2 linked regions of the Panacibacter ginsenosidivorans genome follow. The protein of the gene in region 1 interacts with the protein of each later gene in a pairwise test. Links are inferred from orthologs where the notes say so. Each region holds a gene or a part of one and is shown in the gene's direction. Other genes may lie near its edges. The genes, in order: topA and FRZ67_RS09435.

The links.
Region 2: the proteins of topA (region 1) and FRZ67_RS09435 interact in binary tests that used the Escherichia coli proteins (3 or more experiments, as listed by UniProt). The link is inferred for Panacibacter ginsenosidivorans from one-to-one orthologs.

The regions. Positions count from the first base shown.
Region 1 is NZ_CP042435.1:889,633-905,652, reverse strand. Bases 3,757-6,883 are described here. They hold topA (type I DNA topoisomerase), read left to right. Parts: upstream 3,757-4,082; coding sequence 4,083-6,683; downstream 6,684-6,883. In the rest of the region: FRZ67_RS03770 (geranylgeranylglycerol-phosphate geranylgeranyltransferase), read right to left, coding at 80-1,012; FRZ67_RS03765 (KdsC family phosphatase), read right to left, coding at 1,066-1,587; FRZ67_RS03760 (Rossmann-like and DUF2520 domain-containing protein), read right to left, coding at 1,937-2,701; FRZ67_RS03755 (alpha/beta hydrolase), read left to right, coding at 2,811-3,671; FRZ67_RS03745 (WD40/YVTN/BNR-like repeat-containing protein), read right to left, coding at 6,898-7,902; FRZ67_RS03740 (SET domain-containing protein), read right to left, coding at 7,918-8,316; FRZ67_RS03735 (long-chain fatty acid--CoA ligase), read left to right, coding at 8,541-10,187; FRZ67_RS03730 (DUF6526 family protein), read left to right, coding at 10,778-11,212; FRZ67_RS03725 (multidrug effflux MFS transporter), read right to left, coding at 11,291-12,532; FRZ67_RS03720 (hypothetical protein), read right to left, coding at 12,664-12,990; FRZ67_RS03715 (NADH-quinone oxidoreductase subunit N), read right to left, coding at 13,049-14,461; FRZ67_RS03710 (complex I subunit 4 family protein), read right to left, coding at 14,471-15,961. UniProt on the Escherichia coli protein: Releases the supercoiling and torsional tension of DNA, which is introduced during the DNA replication and transcription, by transiently cleaving and rejoining one strand of the DNA duplex.
Region 2 is NZ_CP042435.1:2,243,012-2,258,885, forward strand. Bases 8,224-11,204 are described here. They hold FRZ67_RS09435 (IMPACT family protein), read left to right. Parts: upstream 8,224-9,400; coding sequence 9,401-10,009; downstream 10,010-11,204. Other genes in these bases: ribD (bifunctional diaminohydroxyphosphoribosylaminopyrimidine deaminase/5-amino-6-(5-phosphoribosylamino)uracil reductase RibD), read left to right, coding at 8,292-9,401; FRZ67_RS09440 (1-deoxy-D-xylulose-5-phosphate reductoisomerase), read left to right, coding at 10,149-11,204. In the rest of the region: FRZ67_RS09385 (ClpP family protease), read right to left, coding at 1-570; FRZ67_RS09390 (ClpP family protease), read right to left, coding at 684-1,373; FRZ67_RS23490 (hypothetical protein), read right to left, coding at 1,532-1,705; tig (trigger factor), read left to right, coding at 2,095-3,456; pepT (peptidase T), read left to right, coding at 3,648-4,892; FRZ67_RS09410 (SPFH domain-containing protein), read left to right, coding at 4,945-5,874; FRZ67_RS09415 (MotA/TolQ/ExbB proton channel family protein), read left to right, coding at 6,132-6,812; FRZ67_RS09420 (ExbD/TolR family protein), read left to right, coding at 6,916-7,311; prmC (peptide chain release factor N(5)-glutamine methyltransferase), read right to left, coding at 7,304-8,164; more of FRZ67_RS09440, read left to right, coding at 11,205-11,309; RIP metalloprotease RseP, read left to right, coding at 11,554-12,918; FRZ67_RS09450 (MutS-related protein), read right to left, coding at 12,973-14,781; FRZ67_RS09460 (RNA polymerase sigma factor), read left to right, coding at 15,696-15,874.

The DNA.
Region 1 (16,020 bases):
TAAAAGTTCAGAATGCTGAAGAGTGCGACGCAAGCGGTGACGCCATGAAAATAAAAAGCCGGACTCATAAAAATCACGATCAATAAATCTTAAAGAAGATCATAGAAAGTATACCGGTAAACATCACGAGTTTTATTAAGGTACTAAGTTTATGATAATCTGCAGAAGTTTTTGCAGCAAAGAGTTTCCTGAAAATGTATATAAGTGGTATAACTATAGCAAGCATACAATACACAACGCTCCAGTACCATTCAAGTCGCAACGCATATACTTGTACAATTATTAGTACAGCTATAAGTACAACCAGCCAAACTGCTACAAAAACTTTGGTTGCATTAATGCCCCAAACGATTGGCATTGTTTTGCAACCGTACCGCCTGTCACCTTCTACATCTTCCATATCTTTTACGGCTTCTCTTATCAGCGATATAATGAATGCAAAACCTGCATACAAAAAAGTTTCTCTTAATATTTTGTCTGCACGCAGGCCATTGTTCAAATGAATAAGGTGATTGTACTCACACCATGCCACTACCAATATTACCCATGCTGTAAGCAAAGAGATAAGAATATTGCCAATTAGCAACCTGCGTTTTAAAGAGGTGGAGTATATAAAAAGTAACGTAACGCATATAGCATTTGAAAAACCAAGCAACCATATGCGACTGGTAAAATCTACATAAAAGCCGATTGCAACACCTGCTGTGCTTAAGACTATATGCCATACAATCGTCCAGCGCCTTTTAATTATTTTTTCTACAACCAGTTTATCGGGCTTGTTTACCTGGTCTATATTGAGATCAAAATAATCGTTGATTATATAACCAGCAGCAGCAATGAGAATAGAAGAAAGAGAGATAAGTACAAAATCTAAACCATGCACATTTGGTTGTAAAGGACTGTTGCTAAAAACCGGTTTTACAATACAGTAAACAAAAAGCAATTGCGTTAACGCAATAAAAACAAGATTGGGCCAGCGAACAAGTCTGAAAAATGCAGCTATCAGTTTCAATCAGCAAAAATTATGTGCAAAATAACTGCGAAAGATTTATAAAGAATAATAAATTATTGCGCTCTTATATGTGTATCTGTACTCCAGTCGCCGCGGAGCTTAAGTACTTTTTCAATCACATCTCTTACACAACCTTCTCCTCCTTTAAAAGGTGAGATGTATTTCGAGATGCCTTTTATTTCAATAACTGCATCATTAGGGCAGCATGGTAAGCCAACACCGCTCATTACATCGAGGTCAGGAATGTCATCACCCATAAATAATACCTGGTTTACAGTTACATTATGCAACTGCATATAATTTTGCAGCAGGCTTAATTTATCTTCTACACGCATATAAACTTCCTTTACACCAAGTTTATCCAGCCTTTCTTCCACTTCGGGCGAATTGGCGCCCGAAATAATTACAACCTGGTATCCTTTTTTTATAGCAAGCTGCAATGCATATCCATCCTTGATATTCATTCGGCGAACCATAGTACCACCTGGCATTACAAGTAAAGTTCCATCTGTTAATACTCCATCCACATCAAAAACAAAAGTGGTAATGGAGTGAAATAGTTCGAGTGAATTCATAATGTGGAAATGGGTAAATGATAAATTTTTATTTTATGGACCGGGCTTTTGCCTTCATTGCATCACCGCTTGCGTCGCACTCTTGTACAATTAGTTGTTTATTGAACAAGGCGCCACGTTTAAGAGGTAACACCGACCTGAGACAAAACTACAGGAATAGAAGGTTTTCCAATAAAGTGATGCTACTGAAGGAAAAAGAAAAATATTTAACAGGAAATAATAACTAACACTTGTTTGTTCAAAAAAATATCCCTTATTTTGTCTCCTCATTTGCGATCGGTTGCTTGCTCATAACAATTCCCTGCCAGGTTTTCCGGTGGGGATTTTTTTTTGTTCAAACAGCCCGTTGCTATTTACCATAAAAATCTGTAATGCTTTTGCTGATACTTTCATATAAACTTTTCAATTGCGGGTAATCTGCCAGCAATTCCAAATGCTTTTGAATAGTTGTATAATCCCCCCTTATAGCAGGACCGGTTTGTGTATCTTTTGGTGCAAATTCATTTAAGCGGATGGCCGTTTCCTGGATCAGGGGGATAAGCATATAAAAAGGAATATTCTCTCTGCTGCAATAATCTACGGTCAATGTATAAAGATGATTGGAAAAATTTGCAGCCATAACAGCAGCCACATGTAGTTTCAATCTTTGTTCATCATTAGCAACTGCTACTTTGGAAGAGATTGATTCGGCCAGTAAACGAATTGCATTTAATGTTTCAGGGTTGTTACTATCAATCAACAAAGGAATTACAGGTTTATAATTTATTTCTTTTCTCAGGCTTTGTAAAGGATATAGTACTCCATAATTTTTTGTAACATTTCGCAGTATATCTTTTGAAACAGCACCGGAAGTATGAACTACTATTTTTCCTTGTATGTGTAAAGATTCAGCTACTTCTTTTACAGCATTATCTGCTACTGCAATTATGTATAAATCAGCATCGGTGTAAATATGTTTTATGTCTGTAGTTGAGTCAGCTTGTAAAATACGTGCCAGTTCCATTGCATGCTCTTTGTTTCTGCTTACTATTGCCGCAATATTATGCCCCGCTTCTTTTAATGATTTCCCAAGAACGGTAGCCACATTGCCCGAGCCTATCAAAACAATATTCATGTATGCTGTTTATTGCAAAGCTATGTGCTAAATATATTTTGCGAACTACTTTCAATAAAGGAATTAATCAATAATATACCGATACTATCTTTGAGGTCAATATAGTAATATGGATCTAACCTTAACACAAAGTATCATTCTCAGGTTTTATAAAACAAAATTTAAAGTCCTTGAAAAGCTATCTCCGCAAAAAGCGGCAGCATCCGTACTGCAATTATTTTTTACGCCATACATTACATATCGGAAAGCGGAAAGGCCTGCTATTTTCCACAAAGCAGAAAAGCTATTTTTTACATTTAATGGCAATATGGTTCGTGGTTCAAAATGGACTTGCAATAAAGAAAGTGCAAAAACAATTCTTATTTGCCATGGCATGAACAGTTGCAGTTACCGCTTTGAGAAATATGTGCAACTACTTTTAAACAATCATTTCAATGTATTGGCTTTTGATGCTTTGGGGCATGGACAAAGCGCCGGAAAATATTTGAATGCAGTTGTGTACAGTGAAATGATCGTTCAGATTGAAAATAAATATGGCCCTGTTGATGGCATCATTGCACATTCCATTGCAGGTATGGCCACCACATTTGCAATGGAAAGAATAAAAGATGAAAAGAAAAAAATTGTTTTGATAGCCCCGGCAACGGAAACTGCGTCTCAGGTAGATCTTTTTTTTAAGATGCTGCATTTGTCAGATTCATTCAGGATTTTTTTTAATGAAGAGATATTGCGCACAAGAGGGTTACCTGTATCCTGGTATTCTTCTATAAGAGCAGTGAAAAATTTTAACGCAGCTGTTTTATGGATACATGATACCGATGACAACATTTGCCCTTACAAAGACACGCTTGATCTGCAGGAAGAAAATCTACCTTATATAAAATTTATTACTACAAGCGGTTTAGGTCATAATAAAATTCACAGAGATGCAAAAGTGCAGAAAATGGTGATGGATTTTTTGCTGCAATAATGTGTGACAATATTTGGTTCTTGGCCTTTGTATATTATAGCATCACCTGTTGTGTCACTCACTTGTACTTCCAGTTTTTCTGGCAACAATAAATTACCATCACAGTAATTTTTGTTTTCATTTCTGAAAAGAACTGCTGCAATAAACTTATTGTTCTTACTTACAAATGACCATTCGTATTTGCAGGTTTTTTTTGCATTTTAAATGATTGAACTAATATTGCATTGCACGAAGAGGCTTTTATGACAATGCTTTTTATATCTGAAACAAACTTATTAGGATATGAAATTGTTTAAAGAAATAACTAAAACCGCTCAATCGTTGCATATTGTTCCGGACGCTGAAGAGTGCGACGCAACAGGCGTTGAAGCGTATTACTGCAGCCCGGCTCATAAAAAATAAAAGCGAAGCATGGCAAAAAACTTATTGATTGTTGAGTCTCCCGCAAAAGCAAAAACCATTGAAAAAATACTCGGTAGCGACTTCACCGTAAAAAGCAGTTACGGTCACATTCGCGACCTTGAAAAGGATGAAATGGGTATTGATGTAAATAATAATTACCAGCCGCGTTATAAAGTTCCTGATGATAAATTAAAAGTAGTCAGCGAATTAAAACAACTCTCCAAAAAATATGACGAGGTTTGGCTGGCAACGGATGAGGACCGTGAAGGCGAAGCCATCAGCTGGCATTTATGTGAAGTGTTGGGTCTGGATCCATCTTCAACAAAACGTATTGTGTTTCATGAGATCACCAAACCTGCTATTAAAGCTGCTGTAGGTAATCCACGCACTGTTGATATGAATCTTGTAAATGCACAGCAGGCAAGACGTGTTGTAGACAGGATCGTTGGTTTTGAATTAAGTCCTGTGCTATGGCGTAAGATGAGTATGGGCACATCATTAAGTGCGGGACGTGTACAGAGTGTTGCAGTAAGACTAATTGCTGAAAGAGAAAGAGAGATCAACGCATTTACTGCCACAAGCAGTTTTAAAATTGAAGCATCTTTTGCAGCTAATGATATTGCAGGACGAAATGTAACATTCAAAGCAGAAGCTGCAAGACAACCAAATGCAGAAAATGCTGAAGCATTTTTGAAGAGTTGTATTGGTGCAAAATATACGGTGAAAGATATACAGGTAAAGCCTGCGAAAAAATCTCCTGCTGCGCCGTTTACTACATCTACTTTACAACAGGAAGCAAGCCGCAAACTTGGTTATGGTGTAAGCAGAACAATGTTGCTTGCGCAAAAATTATATGAAAGCGGTCACATTACTTATATGCGTACAGACAGTGTTAGTTTGAGTACCACTGCTATGGAGGCTGCGAAAGCACAGGTAACTAATATGTACGGTGAGCGATATGCACAAACACGTAAGTATAAAAATAAAAATGAAAGTGCACAGGAAGCGCATGAGGCTATTCGTCCAACTTATATGGAAAACACAAGCGTTCCTGATGAGGAATTGAGACGTTTGTATGAACTGATCTGGAAGAGAACAATGGCATCGCAGATGGCTGATGCAGAGTTGGAAAAAACAATTGCGAAGATTGACGTATCTACTAATAAGGCTGAATTAACAGCACAGGGTGAAGTATTAAAGTTTGATGGTTTTCTTAAAGTATATATGGAAGACCGCGATGATGATGATGTTACAGAAGAAGAAGGTGGGGAAGGTGTGTTACCGCCATTGCGTGTTGGACAACAACTGGATTTCAGAGAAATGAAAGCTATTGAACGCTTTACAAGACCTGCACCAAGATATACAGAGGCTTCTCTTGTTAAGAAGCTGGAAGAGTTAGGTATCGGTCGCCCTTCTACTTATGCGCCAACAATCTCTACTATTCTTAAACGAGGCTATGTAGAAAAAAGAGATAAGGAAGGCGTCAAAAGAAATTTCCAGGTGCTGGTGCTGGCAAGTGATCATATTTCAAAAGAGATACAACAGGAAACAACAGGTGCAGAAAAATCAAAATTATTTCCAACAGATCTTGGGCTGGTTGTTACAGATTTTCTTAACCAGTATTTCAATGATGTAATGGATTATGGTTTTACTGCCAAGATCGAAGAAGAGTTTGATGAGATTGCCGATGGCAAAAAACTGTGGACAAAAATGGTGGATGGTTTTTATAAACCATTTAAAAAAGATATAGAGAATACTTTAGAAAATGCAGAACGTATAAAAGGTGAAAGAGAATTAGGCACAGATGCTGAAAGCGGTAAAAAAGTTGTGGCAAGAATGGGGCGCTTTGGTCCAATGGTGCAAATAGGCGATGCGGGTGATGAAGAGAAGCCTCGTTTTGCAAAACTGAAACCAACTCAAAGTATTGAGACCATTACTTATGATGAAGCAATGGAACTCTTTAAACTGCCGCTTACGCTTGGTGAGCATGAAGGCAAAGAAGTTTCTGTAAATGCCGGTCGTTATGGCCCTTATGTAAAATGGGGCGAAGATTTTATTTCGTTGCCAAGAACCGAAGACCCTGCAACGGTTGATCTTAACAGGGCCATAGAACTCATTACAGATAAGCAAACAGCCGATGCGCCTATTGCTATGTATGAAGATAAACCTGTAACAAAAGGCAAAGGAAGATTCGGACCATTTATAAAATGGAACGATCTTTTTATTAATATTCCAAGGGCTTATAATTTTGACAGGCTTACACAAAAAGATTGTGAAGAGCTCATCGAAAAGAAACTCGAAAAAGAAAGTAACCGCTATATACAGCAGTGGCCTGCAGAAAAGATCTCGATTGAGAATGGCCGCTGGGGCCCATTCATACGTTTTGGAAAAAAGATGTTGAAGATCACCCGTAAAGATGATAATGAAAAATATTCAACAGAAGAACTTGCAGCAATTCCGATAGATAATGTAAAGAAGATGATTGAGACACAGGTGCCTGATGCATTTGTAAAAAAGGCCGCAAAGAAAACTGCAGCGCCAAAGAAAGCAGCTACTAAAAAATCAGCTCCAAAAAAATCAGCTCCAAAAAAGTCCGCGAAGAAAAAGTAAACATCGTTTTCAAATCATAAATGCCTGCTTTTTAGCGGGCATTTTTTTGGGAGGTCAGCTTTTATATTTACAAATCTTCCTGTTATTTTATTTTAGTATTTGTGAATATTGCAATATTTATTTTGTTAGTCAGCTGCAATGTTTCATGGTAACGCCTGTTGCGTCGCACACTTCAGCGTTTATAACTTTATTCGGCAATAAAAATTTATACTGTTTATTTCGTTACGAGCATTGCAATTTTGCCATTGCTGCCTGCAAGAAAAACTTTATTTCCTTTCTTAGCTTTTTGGCATACATGAAAACTTTGTGTTGAGATCAGTTGCCAGTTCATACCGCCATCGTTTGAAATATCAACACCGCTTGTACCGCATGTAATGAGTTTGTCTTTGGTAATATATTCAACGCAACTACGATAACCGTGGGGTGGGGTAGTGGGCGCCTTCCATGTTATGCCTGCGTCAAAGGATAGAACGCAATTTTCCGTAGAATCTTTGTCATTAGTAAAATCTCCTCCTACTATTACAAAATTTTTTTCTTTCCACATAGCTACAGAGTTAGCACCTGTGGTTTCTTTACCTTTCTTTAAAGGAAGTATTTCGCCATCCAGGCCATTCATAAATTCTGAAACATAGCCACCGCTGGCAATTCTGTAATCACCGTCTTTTAATAAAATTATATTTGTGCCACTTGAAGCAAAACATCCTTGGTTATTATATGATACCGGCATGGCATAATATCTATCCCATGAATCACCTCCATTATTTGTTCCTGTTACAAAAAGTCTTCCGTTAACAGGGTCGCCTACAACAATCCCATTTTTTGTGCCATCAAAGTCCATCGCATCTAAAAACATTCCTTTGGTACTGTCTTCAAAAACTTTGTACCAGCTTTTTCCACCATCTTTTGTTTTTAAAATAATGGCCGGCTCTGCAATACCCATAATCAAAGCAGTGTTTTTATCAAATGCTTCAATATCGCGAAAATCTCTTTTTTCATAACCAGAAACAGTAAGCCATTCAAATGTTTTGCCACCATCAACAGATCTTGCCACAGTGCCATTGCTGCCACTTGCCCAAACAATGTTGTCATCTACAACACTTAATCCCCGGATAGAAGTTTTTCTGCCGGAGTCGAGGATAGTGATCATAGTATTTTGTGCATGCGTTATACAAGCAATAAATGCAAGGCTTATGAGGAATAGAAATTTTTTAAAAGTCATAAATTGATTTTTATTTTATAAATAACCTTTACAGTTCGGGCTTCCGCAACTGCATTTTAATTTCCCATCGTGATGTGTTGGGCCGTAATTGCAGGTAAGTTCTTCTCCTTTTTTTATTATGCGTAAAGCGTAAAATTCTACACGACTATAGCATACACGCATATAAGTATTTGGTGAACAGGAATGATTGATATAGCGAAGTTCATTGGGATTAATGCTTGCATCCAATGCACGTCCATCACCAAATTCTACCATTGCTACGCGTTTGGTTTGACTGGCTCTTTTTCTTGCTTCTTTTAAGCTGATAATTTCTCCACCAAGATTACCGATCTTTTTTCCTGAGGGAATCCTTTCTAATGCAAAGCTGCCTTTACCATCTATTGCACTTTTCTTGTTTTCTATTTTATAATTCAAGGTTGTTTAGAATTTTTGGAAAGATAAAATTATGATGGAGTATTTAATTAGAAAATCAAAAGAAAATAATAGTAAATATATTGATGCATACAGATAAATGGTACAAGGGTGCGACGCAAGGAACGATGACCAGTGATATTAAAGCCAGGCTCATACAGGCGATTCAAACTATAGTTGCATGATTGCTTAATATTTACAAACTTTAAAGAACAAAATCTAACGATATGCTTGCCGGACAAATGATGCAGTACCCGCTTACCACCAATGCCATTATTGATTATAGTAACCGTGTATTTGGACATAAGGAAATAGTTTCAAAGTTGCCTGATGGTTCATGGCACAGGTATACTTATGCTGACATGTACAAACGTACAAAGCAACTGGCTGCAGCATTGATAAATCAGTTAAATGTGCAACCGGGTGAAAGGGTTGCAACATTCGCATGGAACCATTACCAGCATTTGGAATTATACTATGGCATTCCTGGTGCAGGAGCAGTTTGTCATCCGGTTAACCTGCGTTTATCTGCTGAGCAGATTGCATACATTATAAACCATGCAGAAGATAAAGTATTGTTTATTGATGCATCGGTAGTACTCATTTTTGAAAAGATAGCTGCGTATACTCCTAATGTAAAAAAATATATTTTATTAAATGCTCCCAAAGATTTTAAAACATCATTGGCCGGTGCAATACATTATGAGGAATTGATCGCTAAAGAATCTATGGATTTTGAATGGATGCCAGTCGAAGAAAACGACGCTTGTGCTATGTGTTATACAAGTGGCACTACAGGAGAGCCGAAAGGTGCATTGTATTCGCACAGGTCAACTTTCTTGCATGCTTTGAGTGCTATGACGCCAAATGCTGCAAACATTTCTGCTATGGACCGTGTGATGGCTGTATCTCCGCAATTTCATGTAATGGGTTGGGGCTTCCCTTTTATTTGTATGATGGCAGGAGCAGATATGATAATGCCTTCAATGCATTTGCAGCCTGCTGCATTAATTAACATCATGCAAAAGGAGAAAGTCACAATTGCCAATGGTGTGCCTACCATTTGGCTGGGTATTTATGAAGAGATGAAAAAAAATCCGCCAAAAGAAAAATTAGCATTGAAAGAATATATTGTTGGTGGCTCTGCATTACCTGCAGGATTAATTGAAAATTTTGAAAGAGATTTTGGATTGCATGGAGTGCATGCCTGGGGCATGACGGAGACTTCCCCGGTTGTAACAGTATCGCGTTTGCAAAATGAGCATGCATCTCTGAATTATGAACAGCAAATAAAAATAAGAGCAAAGCAGGGCATTTTGCTGCCTGGTGTTGAGATGAGGGTTATGATGGAAGATGGCGCTATTGCTCCGAGAGATGGAAAAACAGCAGGAGAGTTTGAAGTAAAAGGCGCATGGATCATTTCTGGATATTATAATATGAATGATCAGGAACATTTTACGGGAGATGGATGGTTTAAAACAGGTGATGTAGGCACTATTGATGAATACGGCTACATGCAAATTACAGACAGAACAAAAGATTTGATAAAGAGTGGGGGAGAATGGATATCAAGCGTGGCTTTGGAAACAACACTAATGAATCATCCAAAAATAAAAGAAGCTGCAGTAATAGCAGTCCCAGATGATAAATGGCTTGAGCGACCCTTAGCTTGTATTGTTTGTAAAGAACAGGAAACATTTTCTGTAATTGAATTGCAGGAGTTTTTATGCAAACATTTTTCGAGGTATCAAATACCTGAAAATTATTTGCAATTAAATGAGATTCCTAAAACCAGTGTTGGTAAGTTTGATAAAAAACTTATGCGCAAGATGTTCGCTGAAGGCAAACTGAAGTCTATAGCAGATATTAGATAAATTGACTTAGGTGTAAGTCGATTCAGCGCCTTTAGTACTTGCTTTTTCATGTAATGTTGTAATTTATCATCTGTAAAAAGCTCTAAGGCATGCAGCAAATGGAAATCATAAAACTTTTTTAATTATGCTTAAGCGAAATTTTATAATGTTGATTATCAATGTATATATTATTATTTTATGTCTGCTTAAGATATTTTGTGTCTTATTTGGATATTCAAATGTTCAATTGATTTGGACCGAATGTTAAAGCATGCATAAATTAGCAGTATAAATATCCAATATCCTCATCGTCCAAAAGTTAATGTACTAAAAACGGGCTCCCGAAAATTTTCGGGAGCCTCTGTTTTATAGCTTATCCATCATATCATCTTCTGCTTTGAAATAATACCTATAAACTGTAAAAAGCTTTGTTGAAGATGTATTAGAGACGATATTTACTTTGCATGATTACTACTATAAAGCTTTTGTTGTGTCACTCACTTGTACTTATTTTCCTCTATTCAGCATTTGAAAAGACGTCGTCATACACCAAATAAGAAATAAAAGCACTTTGATTTTTTTATTGATATTTTTATTGCAAATAATTTTACATGAAAGAGCAGAACCATAAAAATCATGCACAATATGTTCCAGGCTTCCATTTTATTACTGCAGCAGCTATCATAGCTTTATTAATAGGCTCAATTGTAAATCTGTATAACTCTCTATATGATCATGCTAATTTGTATTCTGCATCGCTTATATGTTTGGCAGCAATTATTTTGTGTCTTTTATTCTGGTATATAAGAAGTTTTCCTTTAAGGGCGCAGGACAGAGCCATAAGAGCAGAAGAGAATTTCAGACATTTTGTATTGACGGGGAGAAGGCTTGACAATCGTTTAACTTTGTCTCAGATCATAGCTTTACGTTTTGCTCCTGATGAAGAAATGCCAATGCTGGCGCAGCGTGCTGCAGAAGAAAATTTAAGCAGTAAGGATATAAAAAACTCAATTACAAACTGGAAGCCCGATCATCACCGCGTATAAAGCTCCTTTATTTCAGGCTGTACAAGAGTGCGACGCAACAAAAGCATCATGCTTAGTCCAAAGAGAGGCTAAAAAAACTCATAAATTACTTATCATTTCTGCAGTCTCTTCATTTACATCTTCCTGTTTTGCCTTATAGCGTATGATGGTATGACCAATCAATAAAATGGAGAATGCCCCGGTAGCACAAATTGCCATAACGCCGGTCATAGGCAGTGCAGTATTATTACTAAGGAAGCTTACCATTGCAGAACTTAAAGCGCCAATACTCATCTGAATAGTACCAAGCATGGCAGATGCACTGCCCGCATTCTTTGTAAAAGGTGCCAGTGACAATGCAGATGAATTGGGAAAAATAAAACCCTGGCAACAAAGAAAAACAAAGATGAAGGCAACTGTTCCAAAAAGATTGAGTAAACCAAATGAAGTGCAAACGAATAAAAGTATTGCTGTTATTGATTGAAAGAGCAGAGCTCTTTTTATGATTTGTTCACTTTTCTTCTCTTTAAGCAAGAAACTATTTACCTGGCTGCACGCAATCAAGCCGCTTGCGATGATAGCGAAGATCCATCCATATAATTTTTCAGACGCATGAAACAATTGCATGCACACAAATGGTGAACCAGAAATATATGCATATAATCCCGCAGATGCCAATGCCCCTGTAAAAGCATACGTGATGAATTGTGGCTCCTTTAAAACATTTACATAATTTTTAAAAATGAGTGTTGGTTTCAGCGAAACATTTTTATCTGCCTTTCTGCTTTCGGGTAAATAAAAATGTACGCCAACAAGAATCAATGCAACCATTATAGTTAACACAATGAATATACTGTGCCATCCAAATGCAGCAGTTAAATAACCGCCTGCAGTTGGTGCAATGATCGGTGATACACCAATTACCAGCATTAATTGCGAAAATACTTTTGCAGTCTTATTTACTGGAAACAAGTCGCGAACCATTGCTCTCGAAGCTACCATACCTGCGCATGAACCCAGCGCTTGCAAGAATCGCAGTATGATTAATTGATGTGAAGATGCAGCCATAGCGCAGCCTGCAGAGGTTATAACATACGAGATCAATCCAACATACAAAGGCGTTTTGCGCCCAAATCTATCAAGCAATGGCCCATATATTAATTGCCCAACAGATATCCCAATAAAGAAACTTGATAAAGAAAGCGAGATCGTTGCAACAGTTGTATTCAGGTCTTTGGCTATATCAGGAAATCCCGGCAGGTACATGTCAATGGAAAATGGGCCTATTGCAGAAAGTAATCCCAGGATAAATACAAGCAAAAATCTGTTAGTTGGTTTCATGTTGGTCTTACAAATCTAATGCAGCGGGCTGATATTAACCAGAGAGAAGTTTTGGCTATCTGCTGTTGTACTTCGTGGCATCGTCTGTTGTGTCACTCACTTGTGCGTTCTGAATTATGGCAACTGACAATTTATTTCTTTTCAAAGTAAGGAACTTCATCATGTGAAACATTTTCTTTCTGTTGCCAGTAAGCAAGTGTAACAACATGTCCATCTTTTGTTTTTAATAATCTGCCAAATATTGCATTGGTGGGGTTAAACATTACATCTGTAACACCAACGGTGAAAGTTTCTGGAGAAGGTGGTGGAGGAATGTGCGTAGATTCTTCCCCTACCACAACAGGTTTTGCAGGTACAGCTTTAGGTGGCGGACTTGCAACCACTACAACTGTATAATGATTGTATTCTAAAAGTGATTTTAAAAATTCAACACGATCCACAGTTGCATTCTTCTCCACAATGGAGCATTTAACACCATCCAAATCCTCGAATTCGTGATTTTTATTAATTGCCATTTTAAAATCCAAAACTTAATGAATAAATATGATCGTATATCCAACTGATAAATCCAATCAGCAAAGTTCCTGAAACACAGATCAGCATTGCTGTTCGTGATATTGCAGGAATAGCTATTTTTTCAATGGGCTGATCATTTGCATCCATGAAAATTGCTTTCACCACTTTAAGATAATAATAAAATGAAATAACGATATTACCTGCTGCAATTCCAACCAAAACATAATTTCCTTTTCCGGCACCAGCCATTAGCAAAAAGAATTTTCCAAAGAAACCTGCAGTTGGTGGAATGCCGGCAAGAGAAAACAAAGAGATTGTTAATACCCAGGAAAGCAATTTATTATTACTGTAAAAAGCTTTATAGTCACTAATGTTTTCTTTTCCTGTTGCTGCACTTACTAATACTACCACTGCAAATGCCCCCAGGTTAGAAAAGATATAGATCAACATAAAGTAAATGACCGATGTTGTTGCAACCTGGCTCATACCGGAAATACCTACTAAAATAAAGCCTACTTGTGCAATGGAAGAAAATGCAAGGAAGCGTTTAAGATTATTTTGCCTTATCGCGAAGAGGTTTCCAACAAGCATTGTTAGTATGCTTAAAACATAAAGCATATTATACCATGATGCATAGTAAAGTTTAAACACGTTATACAATACAGCAGTGAAAACAAATACAAATGCCGCTTTCGAAATAACAGAAAGATAAGCAGTAACCGCACCAGGTGATCCCTCGTATACGTCTGCTGTCCATAAATGAAATGGAACAATGGAAATTTTAAATCCAAAACCTGCCAGTAAAAGAATAAATGAGAAAAGCTGTAATACTGATCCGTTAAGCTTTTGCGCTATTGCAAAATAATCAAGCGAGCCTGTGGTACCATATAATAAAGAAATACCAAACAATAACAATGCTGATGAAAAAGCAGAAGAAATAATCAGCTTCATTGCGCCTTCTGAAGATTGCCTTCTGTTAAGATCAAAGTTTACAATTGCGGCAAGTGGTATAGTAGATAACTCAAGCCCCAGATAAAACATAAGAAGATTGCCTGCGGAGATCATAAAGAACATTCCCAGTAAAGTTGATAACAGCAGCATGTAAAACTCCAGGACATGTTTATGATTCTTTAGCCATGGGTATGCCAGCATTGATATTAATAATGTTCCAAAATTAAGGATGGTCTTTTGCAGCACTATCAAATCATTTGTAACAAACATCTTGCTAAATAATGAGCCATCTCTGCTGAAAAGACAGCCGGCAATCACATTTACCAATAACAGTATATTAATAATGCTGAGCAGGCTTTCATTGCTTTTTTCTTTTGAACCAACTTTTATAAAAAGCAAAATAAAGATGAGTACTGTTATCACCAGTTCCTGCTTCAATAAAATATAAAAATCATTCATCATAATTGATCATCATTTCAAAGCCAATGCATTTGTTATATGCTGTATAATTGTTTCTGTTGCCGGAGATATTAAGTTGTTCAATATAAAAGGAGCAATACCAATAAAAACAATTCCTGCAACCAACACAAGTACTGCAAATTTTTCATACCATGCTGCATCACTTAATTTCAAATAATGTTTATCAGTAACCAGTCCCATTATAGATTGCCCGATCGCTCTTAAAATATAAACCGCAGTTACCACTATAGATGCGCATGAAAGTATTGTTGCTATTCTGTATGCACTATCCGTATTTTGCCATGAACCCATAAATACAGTCATCTCTGCAACAAAACCGCTTAATCCCGGCAACCCTAATGAACATAAGCCTGCGATTACAAACACTGCAGAAATAAACGGCATCACTTTTAATAAACCTCCAAGTTGTGCAACCATTCTTGTATGTGTTTTGCTATAGATCATTCCAATGGCAGCAAAGAAAAGTGCTGTCATTAATCCATGCGATACCATTTGCAAAACTGCACCTCTTATCGAAGTTTCAGTGAGCATTCCAATGCCAAGTAACACAAACCCACAATGACTGACTGATGAATATGCGTTGATGTATTTTAAATCTTTCTGCATCATGGTAGCGAATGCACCATAAATAATTGCAATCGTAGCTAGCACCACAATGATCATTGAATATTCTTTTGCAGCATCAGGCATTAAGTATGTTGCCACACGCAAACAACCATAACCACCGAGTTTCATCGAGATGCCTGCAAGAAACATAGAACCTGCTGTTGGTGCAGACGAGTGTCCATCAGGCACCCATGTGTGAAAAGGAAACAATGCAGTAAATATTCCAAAGCCCACAAATGCAAAAGGGAAAAATATTTTCTGAACCTCAGGATCAATGTGCATCTTCGAAATGTATTCAAGATTGAATGAACCTGCGTAAAAATAAATTCCCATCAACCCCACAAAAACTAATGCAGATGCGGCTGTCAGCATTAATGCAAGTTTCAGTGCATTATATTCTTTTTTGCCGCTGCCCCAGATGCCAATCAATAAAAATTTTGGTATAACTGCTACTTCTAAAAAGAAGAACATGGTAAACAAATCAAGGGATATAAAAAATCCATACGCACCAACTGCAAGCAACATCAGCAAAAAGAAAAATTCTTTACTCATGCGTTCTTCTTTCCACGAAACTAATACGCCGGCTAATACAACACATGCGGTTAATGCAATCATTGCTATCGAAATGCCATCAACACCTACATGATAATTGATGTTTAATGCTGTAAACCATGAGTGAGAATATTCTAATAAAAAATTTGATACTTTATCAGCAGATAATAATTCTTTATTGTAAATAATGTAAGTGTATGCAACAAGCAGGCATTGCAATATTGATCCAAAAAGTGCAACAACTCTTACCTGTTTCAAATCTTTGCAAAACAAGATTATGATAGCAGTTAATAATGGTAATATGACAAGCAATGATAAATTCATTCGCTGATTTTTATTTTATGTACTTAACTGTAGTACTACTTTTAAACATCGTTGTGTCA
Region 2 (15,874 bases), 1.4 Mb from region 1 along the record:
ATAATCACGGTCAAAATCTTTCATGATCTGCTCTACCGTTTTGCCACAGTTTTCAGCTAATATCTTTGCCCCTATCTCTTTTGTTTTGCGCATTTGATTGGCTTGAATTTCAATATCAGCCGATGTGGCTTGGAAATAACCGCCAAGACTTGGCTGGTGTATCATTACTTCACCATGAGGATAAATGAACCGTTTTCCTTTTGTGCCGGCACTTAATAAAATAGATCCCATACTTGCAGCAAGACCCATACAAATGGTGCTTACCGGAGATTTTATCAAGCGCATGGTATCATACATCACCATACCGCTGGTAACCATTCCACCCGGACTATTGATGAAGAATCTGATCTCATCACCCGGTTTGTCTGCATCAAGTAACAAAAGTTTTGAAACAATGTCTCTTGCAGATTTATCATCTACAATGCCCCATAGATACACAGCTCTTTTTTCCAAAAAAAGCTGCTCCATTTTTTTCATCAGAAATGGACTATGTGCTTCCGGTTTATTTTCCTTTTCGTTTTCTTCTTCTTCATCCATTACAGGATGAATAATATATTTTGACTGCATCATATTAACGTTCTATATTGTAAGTATAAGTTTTTGTGAATCCTACTTTTGTATTTTATGGCATCGCCTGTTGCGTCGCACTCTTATGCGTTTTGCTATAGAATGAGCATTCGCAGTTACTTCTTTTCCTTTCTTGGATTAGTTAATAATACTTCATCCACCAATCCATAAGCTTTACTTTCATCTGCTGTCATCCAAAAATCACGATCACAATCTATAGCTACCTTTTCTACAGGTTGGTTAGTATGATGTGCTATAACATGATACAATTCCTGTTTGATCTTTTTTATTTCCCTTGCAGTGATCTCGATGTCTGTTGCCTGCCCGCCAATTGCACCACTTGGCTGATGAAGCATAATCCGTGCATGTTTCAAAGCACTGCGTTTACCTGTTACACCGGCACACATTAAAATTGCGCCCATGCTTGCAGCCATGCCTGTGCAAATTGTAGATACATCAGGGCTTACAAATTGCATGGTATCGTAAATACCAAGACCTGCATAAACGCTGCCACCCGGGCTGTTGATGTACATCTGTATATCACGTGTGCGATCTGTACTATCTAAAAATAATAGCTGTGCGGTTACAATGTTTGCCACATAATCATTAATGCCTTCGCCGAGAAAGATAATGCGATCCATCATCAAACGGCTGAATACATCCATACTCGCTACATTCAATGGTCTTTCTTCTATAATGTATGGCGTAAGATTTGTTACATTGTGATTAAGATAGCTATGCAGCGTACTGCTGCTGATACCCTGATGCTTCACAGCATACTTTTCAAATTCCTTTCCAAAATTCATTTGTAATTATTTTCGATTGAAGATAAGTGTTTTGAACAATCAACGCCAAAAGATACCAAATACCATGCAAACGGCTTTTCACGTCAAAAGGGCAGAAAAGTCTATCATTTGCATTCCATTGTTTATCGTTATTACAATTCTTCCCTGAGAAAAATACATTATGGCATAAAGTCTTCTTCCTCTTTTGGGCCGTATTTATCAAAAAGTTTATTGATAGCCCCTGCGAATATGGGAAATTTCTCTTTGGCAAAGTCCTTAATTACTTCAATGGCTTTATAGGCTTGCTCTTCCGTTAACCCCTGCGCTTTCAATCGGTCAATAAGTTCCTGCATAATTACGAATTGTAATGTTATAAAAACTAAAGGTAATGCTGCCTGTTGAAAGCAAAAAAGTTAATAGATGAGCATAGCCGAATAGTGTGCGAAGTGTACAAGTGAGTGACACAACGAAGCTAAATAGCAGTATAAAAGCCGGCAATACAAAACTTTTGCAAACAAACAATTCAACTACACTTGCCCTTTTGTGTAAATTCCCTATTTTTGCGCCCCCGATTTGAATTTGTTACCGGGATTCCTGCGGATGTGGCGAAACTGGCAGACGCACTAGACTTAGGATCTAGCGCCGCAAGGCATGTAGGTTCGATTCCTATCATCCGCACCAAATGGCTGATAAGTTGTATGAACGACTTATCAGCCAAAACTTAAAATTCTCAATTTATTTTATGGCAACTGTTACGAGGGAAAATATCGGTAAGCTTACAGATAAGCTTATTGTAAAAGTGGCGAAGGAAGATTACCTGCAATCGTTTGAAAGCAGCCTGAAGAAATATGCTAAAACAGCTAATATATCTGGCTTTCGTAAAGGAATGGTACCCGCCAGCCTCGTGAAAAAAATGTATGGCCAGGGTGTATTTTCTGATGAAGTTTTACGCCTTGTGGAAAAGCAATTGCAGGATTATATGGTGCAGGAGCAACTTGATATTTTTGCCCAGCCTTTACCCCTGGAAAACGATGCACGTATGCTGGATATGAATAATCCTGCTGATTATGCATTTGCTTTTGAAATAGGATTAAAGCCTGCTTTCGATCTACATATTTCAGATATAAAAGTTACCCGGTATGTAATACAGGTTACAGAGCAAATGATAAATGAAGAAGTAGAACGTTTAACAACCCGTCACGGTAAAATGACAGAGCCTGAAGCTGTAAGCGGCGATAATAATGTGCTGAATGTAGAATTTACAGAGGTTGATAAAGACGGTAATGCTATTGAAGGGGGATTAATAAAATCTAACTCTTTACTGGTAAAATATTTTGCCGAATCAGTTCGCCCTGAATTAATCGGTAAAAAGAAAGATGACACCATCACAATTCAGCTGAGCACTGCATTTGACGAAAAAGAAAGAGAATGGGTAATCGGCGATCTTGGCCTTAATAAAGACAGCAAAGAAGATGCAGATAAATTGTTTAAACTACTTATCACAAAAGTAGGCCTGGTTGAAAAAGCTGAAATGACTGAATCATTCTTTGAAACAGTTTATCCCGGCCGCAGCATAAAAACTGAAGAAGAGTTTCGCAATGCAGTGAAAGTAGAGATCGAAAATTATTATGCCGCGCAAAGCAGTAACCAGGTACACGATCAGATCTATCACCATCTTACAGATCACACCACTATGGACTTTCCGGAAAGCTTCCTGAAAAGATGGTTGAAAGATGGCAGTGAAAAACAGAAAACTGACGATGAGACAGAAAAAGAATATCCTTCTTTTGTAAACCAGTTGAAATGGTCATTAATCAGCAGCAAGCTAATTAATGAAAATAAGATCACTGTTGACCCGGCCGAGATCAGGCAGTTTGCACTTAACCAAATAGCAGGTTATATGGGCATGCAGAATCTTGACGAAGCACCATGGCTTGATGAATATGCCAACCGCATGATGAAAGATCAAAAGTTCGTGGAAGAAACATATATGAAACTGCAGACTGAAAAATTATTCAGGTTAGTAGAGCAGCAGGTTCAGGCAACAGAAGAGAGCATCAGTGCAGAAGATTTTGCAAAGAAGTTGCATCACCATCATCATTAATAAATTTTCACTCTGACTATAGTTATCCGGGGCTTTTATAAGTTCCGGGTTTTTTATTTTACAAGCTTGGGTTTTCATGGCGTCGCCTCTTGTGTCACTCACTTCATCGTTCTTCTTTCAATTGAAAATTAGATTTCATTTGCGTCCATTAATGTAAATCGTGAAATTCGTGTTCAAAAAATTCGTGTTTAATGAAAGATTACCTATTCACGGTTGCAGAAAGATTCATGCGTTATGTACAGGTAGATACACAAAGTGACCCCACAAGCCATAAACATCCTACCACAGAAAAGCAGAAAGATCTAAGTAAGGTATTAACATCAGAACTATTAAGTCTTGGCTTGGCAGATGCGCATACAGATGAATATGGTTATGTGTATGCAACCATTCTTTCCAATACAGATAAAAAAGTTCCTGCAATTTGTTTTTGCAGTCATGTAGATACAGCACCTGATTGCAGTGGCACCAACGTAAAACCTATACTACATAAACATTATAGCGGAGAAGACATTATACTGCCAGATGATACAACACAGGTGATCAGTAAAAAAGATTATCCTTATTTAGAAAAACATATTGGTAATGACATTATCACTGCAAGTGGATTAACACTATTGGGCGCTGATGATAAAGCCGGTGTAGCTGTTATTATGGATATGGCAAACTATCTTGTATCGCATCCTGAAATAAGACATGGAGATATTAAAATTCTTTTTACGCCTGATGAAGAAGTAGGACAAGGCACCGCAAAACTCGATCTCAAAAAGTTAGGTGCAGATTATGCCTACACATTAGATGGCGGCGAAGCCGGCACTTTTGAAGATGAAACATTTAGTGCAGATGGCGCAAGGATTATTATAAACGGGGTTATCTCTCACCCAGGTTATGCAAAAGACAAAATGGTAAATGCTTTAAAGATTGCCGGAGAAATTTTAGCCGCATTACCAAAAAATGAATTCAGTCCTGAAACAACCAAAGGAAGACAAGGTTTTGTGCATCCTGTTTCAGTAAATGGAATTGCAGAAAAAGCAACCATAGAATTTATTATCCGCGATTTTATTACAACCAATCTTGAAAAGCATGAGAAAAGACTGGAAGCCATTGCTGAAGAAGTAATGAGCAAACATACCAAAGCAGGTATGCAATTTGAAGTATGGGAACAGTATCGCAACATGAAAGAAATACTGGATCAGCATACACAGGTTTCTGCATTTGCAGCAGAAGCATACAAACGTGCAGGTTTAAATGTAGTGAATGAACCAATTCGTGGCGGAACAGATGGTAGCCGCTTAAGTTTTATGGGATTACCTTGCCCGAATATTTTTACCGGCATGCAGGCTATACACAGCAAGCATGAATGGATTGCTGTTAAGGATATGGAGAAAGCAGTAGAAGTTTTGGTAAACCTTGTACAGGTATGGGAGGAGAACAGTTAATTTTTAAACTTGATGTTCCAATGCTTATCTTTCCTTTTTAAAATCTAACAATATGGAATTTATTTCTTACTGGTGGGTGCTCGTCATAATCTTTATATTTTTTAGCGGGTTCGTATCTATAAACCAGGGTACCATTGGTGTAATAACAATGTTTGGCAAATATCAGCGTGTTTTAAAGCCGGGATTGAATTTCAAGATCCCGGTAATAGAACAGATATATAAACGTATCAGTATACAGAACCGTTCTGTGGAACTCGAATTCCAGGCGGTTACTGCAGACCAGGCCAATGTATATTTCAAAAGCATGCTGCTTTATGCAGTAATGGGTGCAGAGGAAGAAACGATCAAAAAAGTAGCTTTCAAATTCTTTAGTGATAAGGATTTGATGCAGGCATTGGTAAGAACAATTGAAGGTAATATCCGTTCATTTGTAGCTACGAAACGCCAGGCAGAAATTCTTGGTTTGAGAAAAGAAATTATTGATGCTGTAAAATTTGAAGTAGATCATGTGCTGGAAGAATGGGGTTACCATCTGCTTGATTTGCAGATCAATGATATAACATTCGATCAGGCAATTATTGACAGCATGAGCAAAGTTGTTGCCAGTAATAATTTAAAAGCTGCTGCAGAAAATGAAGGCCAGGCATTATTGATCACAAAAACAAAAGCGGCGGAAGCAGAAGGTAACGCTATAAAAATAGCTGCAGAAGCAGAAAGAGAAGCTGCAAGATTGCGCGGACAAGGCGTTGCATTGTTCAGAGAAGAAGTGGCCAAAGGTATGAGTCAGGCTGCAGAACAAATGAAACAAGCCAACCTTGACACAAACGTTATTCTCTTTAGCATGTGGACAGAAGCAATCAAAAATTTTGCTGAAGTTGGTAAAGGCAATATTATGTTTCTTGATGGAAGTACAGATGGCATGCAAAAAACAATGAACCAGATAATGGCCATGTTGAAGATGAATACCGATAAACAGAAATAATAACTAATTAGTAAACAGTAGAAATATCGGCCGGAAATTTCCGGCCGATATTTTTTTGTTGTTTGTTTTATTGCTGCGTAAGGATAAAAAGTACAAGTGTGCGACGCAACAGGCGACGCCACAACTGCTTTAGCCGGGTTCATAATTTTCCCCTTTGTGCAAAATCTTTCTTAAATCATACACAGGTTGATAATTTATACACACATTGTCCGTTGTTTTGAGTTAACACATACTTTAGCAAAAACCTAATTTATATCATGGTTGTATTATTACAGGTTCAGGACAGCGTTACAACAGCCATAAATGCAGTAGCGCCGCAAACAGAAAGTGCATGGAGCATATTACAGAAAGGCGGTTTTTTGATGTATCCTTTATACGCATTATTTGTGGCCACCATTTTTGTTTTTTTTGAACGCTTTTTTGCTATTAATAAAGCTTCAAAGATCGATGCAAATTTTATGAGCATCATCCGCGATAATATTATGACAGGCAACCTGAGCGCTGCAAGAAATCTTGCAAAAAATACTGACAATGCTGTTGCACGCATTATAGACAAAGGCATTCAGCGCATTGGTAAACCAATTGATGCCATTGAAAAAAGCATGGAGAATGTAGGCAATCTTGAAGTGTATAAAATGGAACGCAATATTTCTATTTTATCGCTGGTGTATGGCATTGCGCCTATGATCGGTTTTCTTGGAACCATCTTTGGTATGTTGCAATTGTTCTCGGCCATCAGTACAACAGGAGATTTTACACCTGCTTCCATTGCGGGTGGTATTTATACAAAAATGGTAACGTCTGCAAGTGGTCTGATCATTGGTTTGCTTGCTTACCTGGCTTATAATTTTTTGAATGCACAGATCGGTAAAACGGTAAATAAAATGGAAGCAGCAAGCGCAGATTTTGTAGATATGTTGCAGGAGCCAACACGCTAATTTTTTATGAGCTAAGCTTTTGAATAAGCATTAAGCTTTCGTTGCGTCGCACACTTGTACGTTCAGATTTTTTCTCAAACGGAAACAACAGTAATAAAGACAAATGAAACTGAAAAGAAGCAAATCACATGGAGAACTTCACGCTAATGCGCTGAACGATATCCTGTTCATACTGTTGTTCTTTTTTCTTATTGTATCTACACTTGCCAATCCAAATATTGTAAAAGTGAATAACCCTGCGGGCAAAAAAGATACAAAAGCAAAACAGAATATTGTAATCTCTATTGATAAGGCACAGAAATTATATCTTGGTCAAAAGCTTATTGATATAAACATGATCGATACTATTCTCAAAGCAGAAGTAATGAAGCAAAGAGCCTTTGTAGATACACCTTCTGTAGTTGTTAATGCAGATACTTCTGCATATTATGGAGAAGTATTCAAAGTTATGCAAAGCGCTAAACGTGCCGGGGCAAAGGTTGTAGCTATTGTTAAGTAAAGCTTGCTTTTACCATTCTGTCTTTTCCCTGCATGTCTTTTTTTATTTCAATATTTGAATAGCCTTTCTGCTTAAGTAAATCCTTTACTTCATTTCCCAGCATCTCATTGATCTCAAAAAAAAGTTGACCATCTTTGTTTAAATGCTGCAAGCCAAGTTCAGTAATAGTTTTATAAAATAATAAAGCGTCTTCATCGGGAACAAATAATGCAAGGTGTGGTTCATGCAATAATACATTATCACGCATTTCTTTTTCTTCTGATTGCTTTATATATGGTGGATTACTTACAATGATATCAAAAAGTGGAAGTGAGTTCCATTTATCCCTGTCGAGGATATTTGTTTTATAAAAAGTTATATCTACGTTTTGTGTTACAGCATTTTTCTTTGCAACATTTAATGCGTCTTCAGAAACATCTAATGCATGCACATCAAGTTCCGGGAGTTTCTTTTTCAAAGCAATAGGAATACAACCGCTACCAGTTCCAATATCTAAAACTTTTTGATTTTTTACTTTTGACTTTTTAGTCTCTTCAACAATCCACATTACCAGTTCTTCCGTTTCAGGTCTTGGTATCAATACATTTTCATCAACATAAAATTTTATTCCTGCAAACCAAGCTTCGTGCAAAATATATTGTACAGGCTTGTGTTGTAGTAATTGTTCTGTATAAGTTTTTAGCGATTCCTCTTGCAAAATATTTAAAGGAAACTGCTTATTGGTTATTCTGTCAATTCTTTTGAAGCCAGTAATATGTTCGATTGTCCAGTCTGCAATATTGGCTGATTCCCTGTCATCATACAGTTCAAACAATTGATACATGAGTTGAGTATAAGCTTCCTGGATGCCCATACTGCAATGTTAAGATGATTTCGGTTAGTTTTGCGGCTTGCAAATATGTTGCGTAAAGATCAGAACGTACAAGTGTGCGACGCAACAACATTTAATAGTAGCAATACAGCTGGGCCAATAAAAATAAATGACAGCAGACGAACAATACATGCACCGTTGTTTACAGCTTGCAGAAATGGGAGCAGGTTTTGTTGCCCCCAATCCTATGGTGGGTGCGGTGTTGGTATATAAAGGCAGGATAATTGGCGAAGGCTATCACATGCAATATGGCAAGGCACATGCGGAAGTAAATTGTATTAACAGTGTTGCAGAAAAGGATCATGATTTGATTGCTTCATCCACTATCTATGTTTCACTTGAACCTTGTGCACATTTTGGCAAAACACCACCCTGCGCCGATCTTATCATAGCAAAGAAAATTCCAAATGTTGTTGTTGGTTGCAGAGATCCTTTTAAAGAAGTTGATGGCAAAGGAATTGAAAAACTTTTAGCCGCAGGTATTGATGTAAAAGTTGGTGTACTTGAATCAGCTTGCAAAGAATTGAATAAACGATTCTTTACATTTCATTCAGAACACAGACCATATATTATTTTGAAATGGGCGCAAACAGCGAATAAAAAAATTGCAACCTCACCCAAACCCTCTCCAAAGGAGAGGGCTTTAAAACAAACAGATAAAAGATTACTTATTACAAATGCATTGACCAATAAACTCGTACATAAATGGCGTAGTGAAGAAGCCGCGATATTGGTTGGTACCAACACTGCTTTATTGGATGATCCTGAATTATCAAACCGGTTATGGAGTGGTAAAAGCCCAACAAGGTTGGTTGTGGATATGCATTTGCGTTTGCCACGCAACTTGAAAATCTTTGATGGAAAACAACCGACAATTATTTTTAACACATTGCAACATTCAGAAGATGTTTTCAAAATTCTCCCCCCACCGGGGGGAGTTAGAGGGGGGCTTTACCAGGTTACAGATGATGTAAGTATTGTTCATCAAATACTCAATGCCTGTTACCAAAATAATATTCAAAGTATACTGGTAGAAGGTGGCGCAAAACTGCTGCAAACTTTTATTGATGAAGGCTTGTGGGATGAAGCAAGAATTATAACAAACGAGTTATTGATTGTTGAGGAAGGCTTAGCAGCACCGGAGTTAAGCAATCATCAATTTACAGGTTCAACAAAAATTTTGGATGACAGGATAGCTCACTACAAGAAAACTAATTAATGCAACAAAAGGAGTTTTACAATACAGTAGGTCAGCAATCCGTAGCCGAATTTAAAGATAGAGGCAGTCGCTTTCTGGCGTATGCTTTCCCTATAAAAGATGTTGAGGAATTTAAAAATCATTTGCAGCAATTAAAGAAAGAACATCCAAAAGCAGTGCACCATTGCTTTGCTTACCGCATTGGTTTAGATGGCAATAATTTTCGTGTAAGCGATGATGGCGAACCTTCCGGCACAGCAGGCAAACCAATACTTGGGCAAATAGACAGTAAAGAGCTTACCAATACGCTGGTTGTTGTAGTTCGCTATTTTGGCGGCACCTTATTAGGGGTGCCTGGTCTTATTAATGCTTATAAAAACGCCACATCTATGGCGTTGCAGTTAACTACGATAATTGCAAAAGCGGTAGAAGTTAATTATATGTTGCAGTACGATTACACGCAGATGAATGACGTGATGATCCTTGTAAAAAAATACAATTGCAGCATATTGGCACAGGAAACACAGTTATTCTGCATTTTAAAAGTTGGTGTGCCTTTGAGCAGGCTTGAAGAATTTTTGTACAAGATCCGTGATCTTCGAAACATAGAAGTTCAAAAGATTAAATAATAGGGAACGGTTTTTGTTTATAGCGTTCAATTGGAAAAGATTAAGGCTGTTTTATTTAAGCTCATTTTCTATTCTTTCTTCGTTCCTCTTTACATTATCTTTACCATCTTTGCTGACTTTATAATGACAAAGTGAAATAATGACTGCTCAAAAACGCATCGCAATATTTGGTTCTACAGGTTCAATCGGTACACAGGCTTTGGAAGTAATTGCTGCCAATCCTGATAAATTCTCCGTTGAGATACTTACTGCGCATACCAATGATGAATTACTTATTCAGCAGGCATTAAAGTTTGAGCCCAATATGGTGGTAATAGTGGATGAGAAAAAATACCAGCGGGTAAAAGATGCACTTTCCAAAACCCATGTAAAAGTATTTACAGGCGAAGATGCATTGGATGAGGTTGCCGCAATGGATTGCTATGATATAATGCTGGCTGCTATCGTAGGTTTTGCAGGATTGAAACCCACCTTGAAAGCTATTGAAAATGGTAAGACAATTGGTTTGGCTAATAAAGAAACACTGGTAGTTGCCGGTGATATTGTAATGCGCAAAGCCTCAGAAAACAAGGCTCCGGTAATACCCGTGGATAGCGAGCACTCCGCTATTTTTCAATGTCTTGTTGGCGAGAGCAGGAACCCCATTGAAAAAGTAATTCTTACGGCGAGCGGCGGCCCGTTTCTTGGCAAGAAACCCAACTTTTTGGTCAATGTAAAACGAGACCATGCATTGCAGCATCCCAACTGGAGCATGGGTGCAAAAATCACTATAGATTCTGCAACACTTATGAACAAAGGGCTTGAAATGGTAGAAGCAAAGTGGCTCTTTAACTTAAAGCCCGAACAGGTACAGGTAGTCATTCACCCGCAAAGCATTATTCATAGTATGGTGCAGTTTGAAGACGGCAGCGTAAAAGCACAAATGGGTTTGCCAGATATGAAACTGCCCATTCAATATGCTTTGGGTTTCCCGGAAAGATTACCTAACCAGTTTCCACGCTATGATTTTAAAAAGCCTAATACACTAACGTTTGAAGAGCCTGATACACGCACGTTCCGCAATCTTGTACTTGCCACAGAGGCATTGTATAAGGGTGGTAATATGCCCTGCATTCTTAATGCTGCCAATGAAATTGCCGTGTTTGCCTTCCTGCGCAACCGCATTGGTTTTCTGGACATCACAGAAATGGTGGAACGTACCATGAACAAAATCACGTTCATAGAAAATCCCACTTTAGATGAATATTTTGACAGCGACGGCGAGGCCCGCAATTTTGCCGCTTCTCTTATACAGATGTAGCTAAACATAATATCTGTTTTCGTTAACGATGAATGTGCTATTATTGCACCTGCTTTTTCAGGGCTATTTAGCTTTTGTTGTGTCACTCACTTGTACGTCTTGTTCTTTATTCAGCAAAGTGTAATCATGTTCAGCAGATAACAGAACGTTGAAGAGTGCGACGCAACGGAAGCTTTATTAAAAAACAAAAGCTGGGTTCATAAATTTAAAAACAAAAAAAGTCCCTGTAGGGATTTAAGGAAGTATGACTTTATTAGCGATCAACTGGGGTAATACGGGAATGCAGGCTTTACAATTTATTCTATCTTTTTCAATACTTGTTACGCTGCACGAATTAGGACATTTTCTTACTGCACGCTGGTTCAAATGCCGCGTGGAAAAATTCTACCTGTTCTTTAATCCATGGTTTAGTTTGTGGAAGAAAAAAATTGGCGAGACTGAATACGGTTTTGGTTGGGTGCCGTTTGGTGGATATGTAAAAATATCCGGCATGATCGATGAGAGCATGGATAAGGAACAATTAAAACTGCCTCCTCAGCCTTATGAATTCAGGAGCAAACCAGCATGGCAGCGATTGATTATTATGCTGGCAGGTATTGTGGTTAATCTTATTCTTGGTTTTCTTATTTATGCAATGATGCTTTGGCATTGGGGTGAGGAATATATTCCTACCAATAAAATGACTTACGGCATTGCAACAGATTCTTTATCGCAGAGCATTGGTCTAAAAAGCGGCGATAAAATCCTAACTGCTGACGGGCAATATATAGATAAGTTTGATAAGATAAGAATGAGCGTGCTGCTAAACTCTACAAAGAATCTTACAGTTGACAGAAATGGAGAAAAAGTAAACATAGCAATTCCTGATGATTTCTCCAGTAACCTGATACATTTTAAAGATCTTGGTTATATTGGTTTGCGTGTGCCTTTCACATCAATAGATTCTTTACAATCTGATACATCTGCTGCAGCAAAAGCAGGCCTGAAAGAAAATGATAAAGTGCTTGCTGTGAATGGAAAGCCAATAATATTTTTTGATGAGTTTAGAGATGAGATTGTGAAAAACAAAAAGAAGACTGTTGATCTTACTATACTGCGTGGAGCAGATACACTTCCTGCTAAAGTGCTTGTGCCTGAAACAGGTATTATTGGTATAGCAAATAATATTGATGAGCATTTTCTTGATTCTGCTTTTGAAGTGAAAAAGATCGATTATACTTTTTTAACAGCTGTTCCTGCAGGCTTTAGAAAAAGTTATGAAACACTTGAATCCTACTGGCTACAATTGAAACTCATTTTTAGTGGTAAGGTAAATCCTAACGAATCTTTGGGTAGTGTTTTTAGCATTGGTAAAATGTTTGATCCAAAGTGGGACTGGCAGGGCTTTTGGGGCCTAACAGCTTTTTTCTCGCTGGTACTTGCATTAATGAACCTGCTACCGATTCCAGGTCTCGATGGAGGTCATGCTTTGTTTACATTGGTTGAAATGATCAGCGGCAGAAAACCGAGCGATAAATTTATGGAATATGCGCAAATGGTTGGGATGGTGCTCTTGCTTGGTTTAATGGCTTATGCGCTGGGACTGGATATTTTCAGGATGTTTAAGTAAAAAAAATATTTTATACTACTTTAATGCACCATCATGAAGAAGGTGCATTTTTATTTATGCTAATTCAATCCCTATTTTCCTCATAAGCAGTGATGCATTTAAACTTGTACAAATTCCCTCTTTTAATTTGTAATCGAAATACAATTCTTCACCGGAAACCTGAACATCAAAATGATAATTCGAAATGTTTGCAGGATTATCATTTTCAAGCCTAGCCAGTTCAACATCGTGTGTGGCTATTAAAGCCACTGCGTTCTTTTTGATAAGCTGCTTTATTAAAGCTGCAGAACCAGTGTGTCTGTCTAAAGAATTTGTGCCCCGCAAAATTTCATCCAACAGAATAAATAAGTTTTCTTGTTTGTTTACTTCATCAATAATTGATTTTAGCTTCTTTAATTCGGCATAAAATGTAGAAGTGTTTTCCGCAAGATTATCAGTAATACGCATACTGCTCATAAGTTTACTGATAGATACTGTAAAGCTTTCCGCACAAACAGGAGCACCGGCATAAGCAAGTATCATGTTTATGCCAAGGCTTCTCAGGAAAGTACTTTTGCCGGCCATATTTGAACCGGTGATTAAATCAACTTTTGCTGCTCCGGTGATGCTGAACGAATTGTTGACTCTTTGTTTTGCAGGAATTAATGGATGACCGATTTCTTTTCCTTCTAATATAAAATGTGTATCACTAATAATCGGATAACACCATTCAGCATGATTGAACGCAAGCGTAGCAGTTGTGTTTAATACTTCAATTTCTGCAATAATACTGAACCATTTAGGAACATGATTCTCGTTTTGTACTTTCCATTTTTTTAGTGCCATTATTTGATGAAGATCCCACAACAAAAAAGTATTAAGAATGATAAACGCAAATACATTTAACCTTACATCGAAACGATTGAGGATATTTTTTAAGTTCAATATTTCATTTGCTGCCTTTGTATCATTGTGTTTGATTTGATTTTGCATTACAATCAAAAGCTCACTTTGAAATGATTCCTTTTCAAACCAGTTCAACTCATTGTACAGCACATTGACTTCTGTAACGATTCCTGACAGAAGATTATAAGTAGGTGTAATTTTTTTACTTACCGATAAAGAGATTGAATAAAAAATTATAATACACAATGAAAAGATTGATGTACTTATAAAATCTGAAAGATATAAAATCAGAGTACTTATGGTTATTAATGGAAAAATATAAAGTGCTATTTTGAAAACAGGCATATCAAAATATTTTTCTTTTTCATCCTTCAGCCAGTTAAAGACTCGTCTTTCAGTATTAATTGATATTTTCTGTTTTATTCCAAATGCCTGCAATTGCTGACGCCATAGAGGTTTTGCAGATAATTCTTTTACGGCTTCCTGCTGTAATAAAATTTCTTTTTTGTTTAATGGTTGTAATAATCTTTTGGCCAGTAGCAGCTTCGCTTTTTCTGCATTGCACCTGTTGATGTATTGATATAATGAAGCTTTGCCAAACAGGTCAAGATCAGCCGCATATGGGTGATGTTCCGGTTCTAAATTTTTGCCATCATATTCATTGTAATAATCCCCATCTGAAAATGCCAATTCTTTTTTATTAATGGCTACCAATGTTTCATAGTTTTCTATAGCCTCTTTGTTGTTTACATCTTTTGAAACTACAAATAAAAATAGAGTTGCACCGCCCACTGCGAGAGTGATAATGTAAGCTGTATCAGCATCCCACGTTACATAAACCGCCAAAAAGGTTAACATCAATATTCCAAAGCGCAACCAGCCGAGCATTTTTCTTTTGCTATGTAGCCGCTCTAGTATTTGTTCAAGTTCTGCTATTCTTTTACTATAAAATATTGTTGAATTTTCAGCCTGGTTCATGCGGATGAAGCTACGGAAAAGAGTTTTATGAAATTAATAAGTAGTTGTTTTGTAAATTTGCTGTTCGTTTAATAGTTCTCTGAATACGATATTGTGAAAACATGGAACCGTTTCTCACTGCTGCATAAAGAACAAAGTGCATAAGAGTGCGACGCAACAACAGTTTAATAGCAGTAATGCAGATTGGCTTATAAATATTTTTACAGATCTAAAATCTACAATCATCAATTGTAAATTAAATGGGGCTGTATTGGTTTTGACAGCACAGGTTACGGTAGGTGTAAGCATGCAGTGCGTTGTATCATTAGCACTTTAATCTGAAGATTCAAACTTTAAATGGCAATACTCAGTATGCCATGGCTGCCTAATCAGTGATTAGTTAGTCATTAGGGCCGCTTGAGCAGGTTGTTCTGTTACCAAGCTCCGCCGCCGACTCAAAAACAAACACAGAATGCTGCAATGGAAGGCTGTGACCGTTGCTTAAGACTATACAGCTAAGCGCAGGATCGGTTGGTTCGTTTCCTGTTTTGCGCCGACAAATAATAATGAAATAAGCATGTAGAAAGCTTATGGTAATTGTGTTTGGACGCGGGTTCGAGTCCCGCCAGCTCCACATTTAAAGCCTGCAGTTTTGCAGGCTTTTTTTATTTATAATACCAGCAATATATTTTCATAGCGGCATCGTTGCGTCGCAAGCACTTTATCGTTCGGCTTAATAATTAGGCTTATCAAAATATGAGCCTGTTGTTTTGTTCTGAAAACGCATTATAAAGCTTGTACAATCTAGTCTTCAAAAGAGTAATACAAAAGCGGAAAAAGCCTGTTAAAAAATTCCAGGGGTTTTCCTAAGAAAACCGATGCAGCAATAAAATGAAAAAATTGTCTATATTTATAGGGTAATCCCATTTACCTGCATGACTGAACAAACTATTCTGGCGGGCTGCCTTCAAAATAATCCCGCGGCACAACGAGAACTGTATAACAGATACAGTCCTAGAATGCTGTCGGTGTGTTACAGGTTTGCGCAAAGCCGTGAAGACGCTGAAGATATGCTGCAGGAAGGATTCATAAAAATATTTACCCAGATACATAC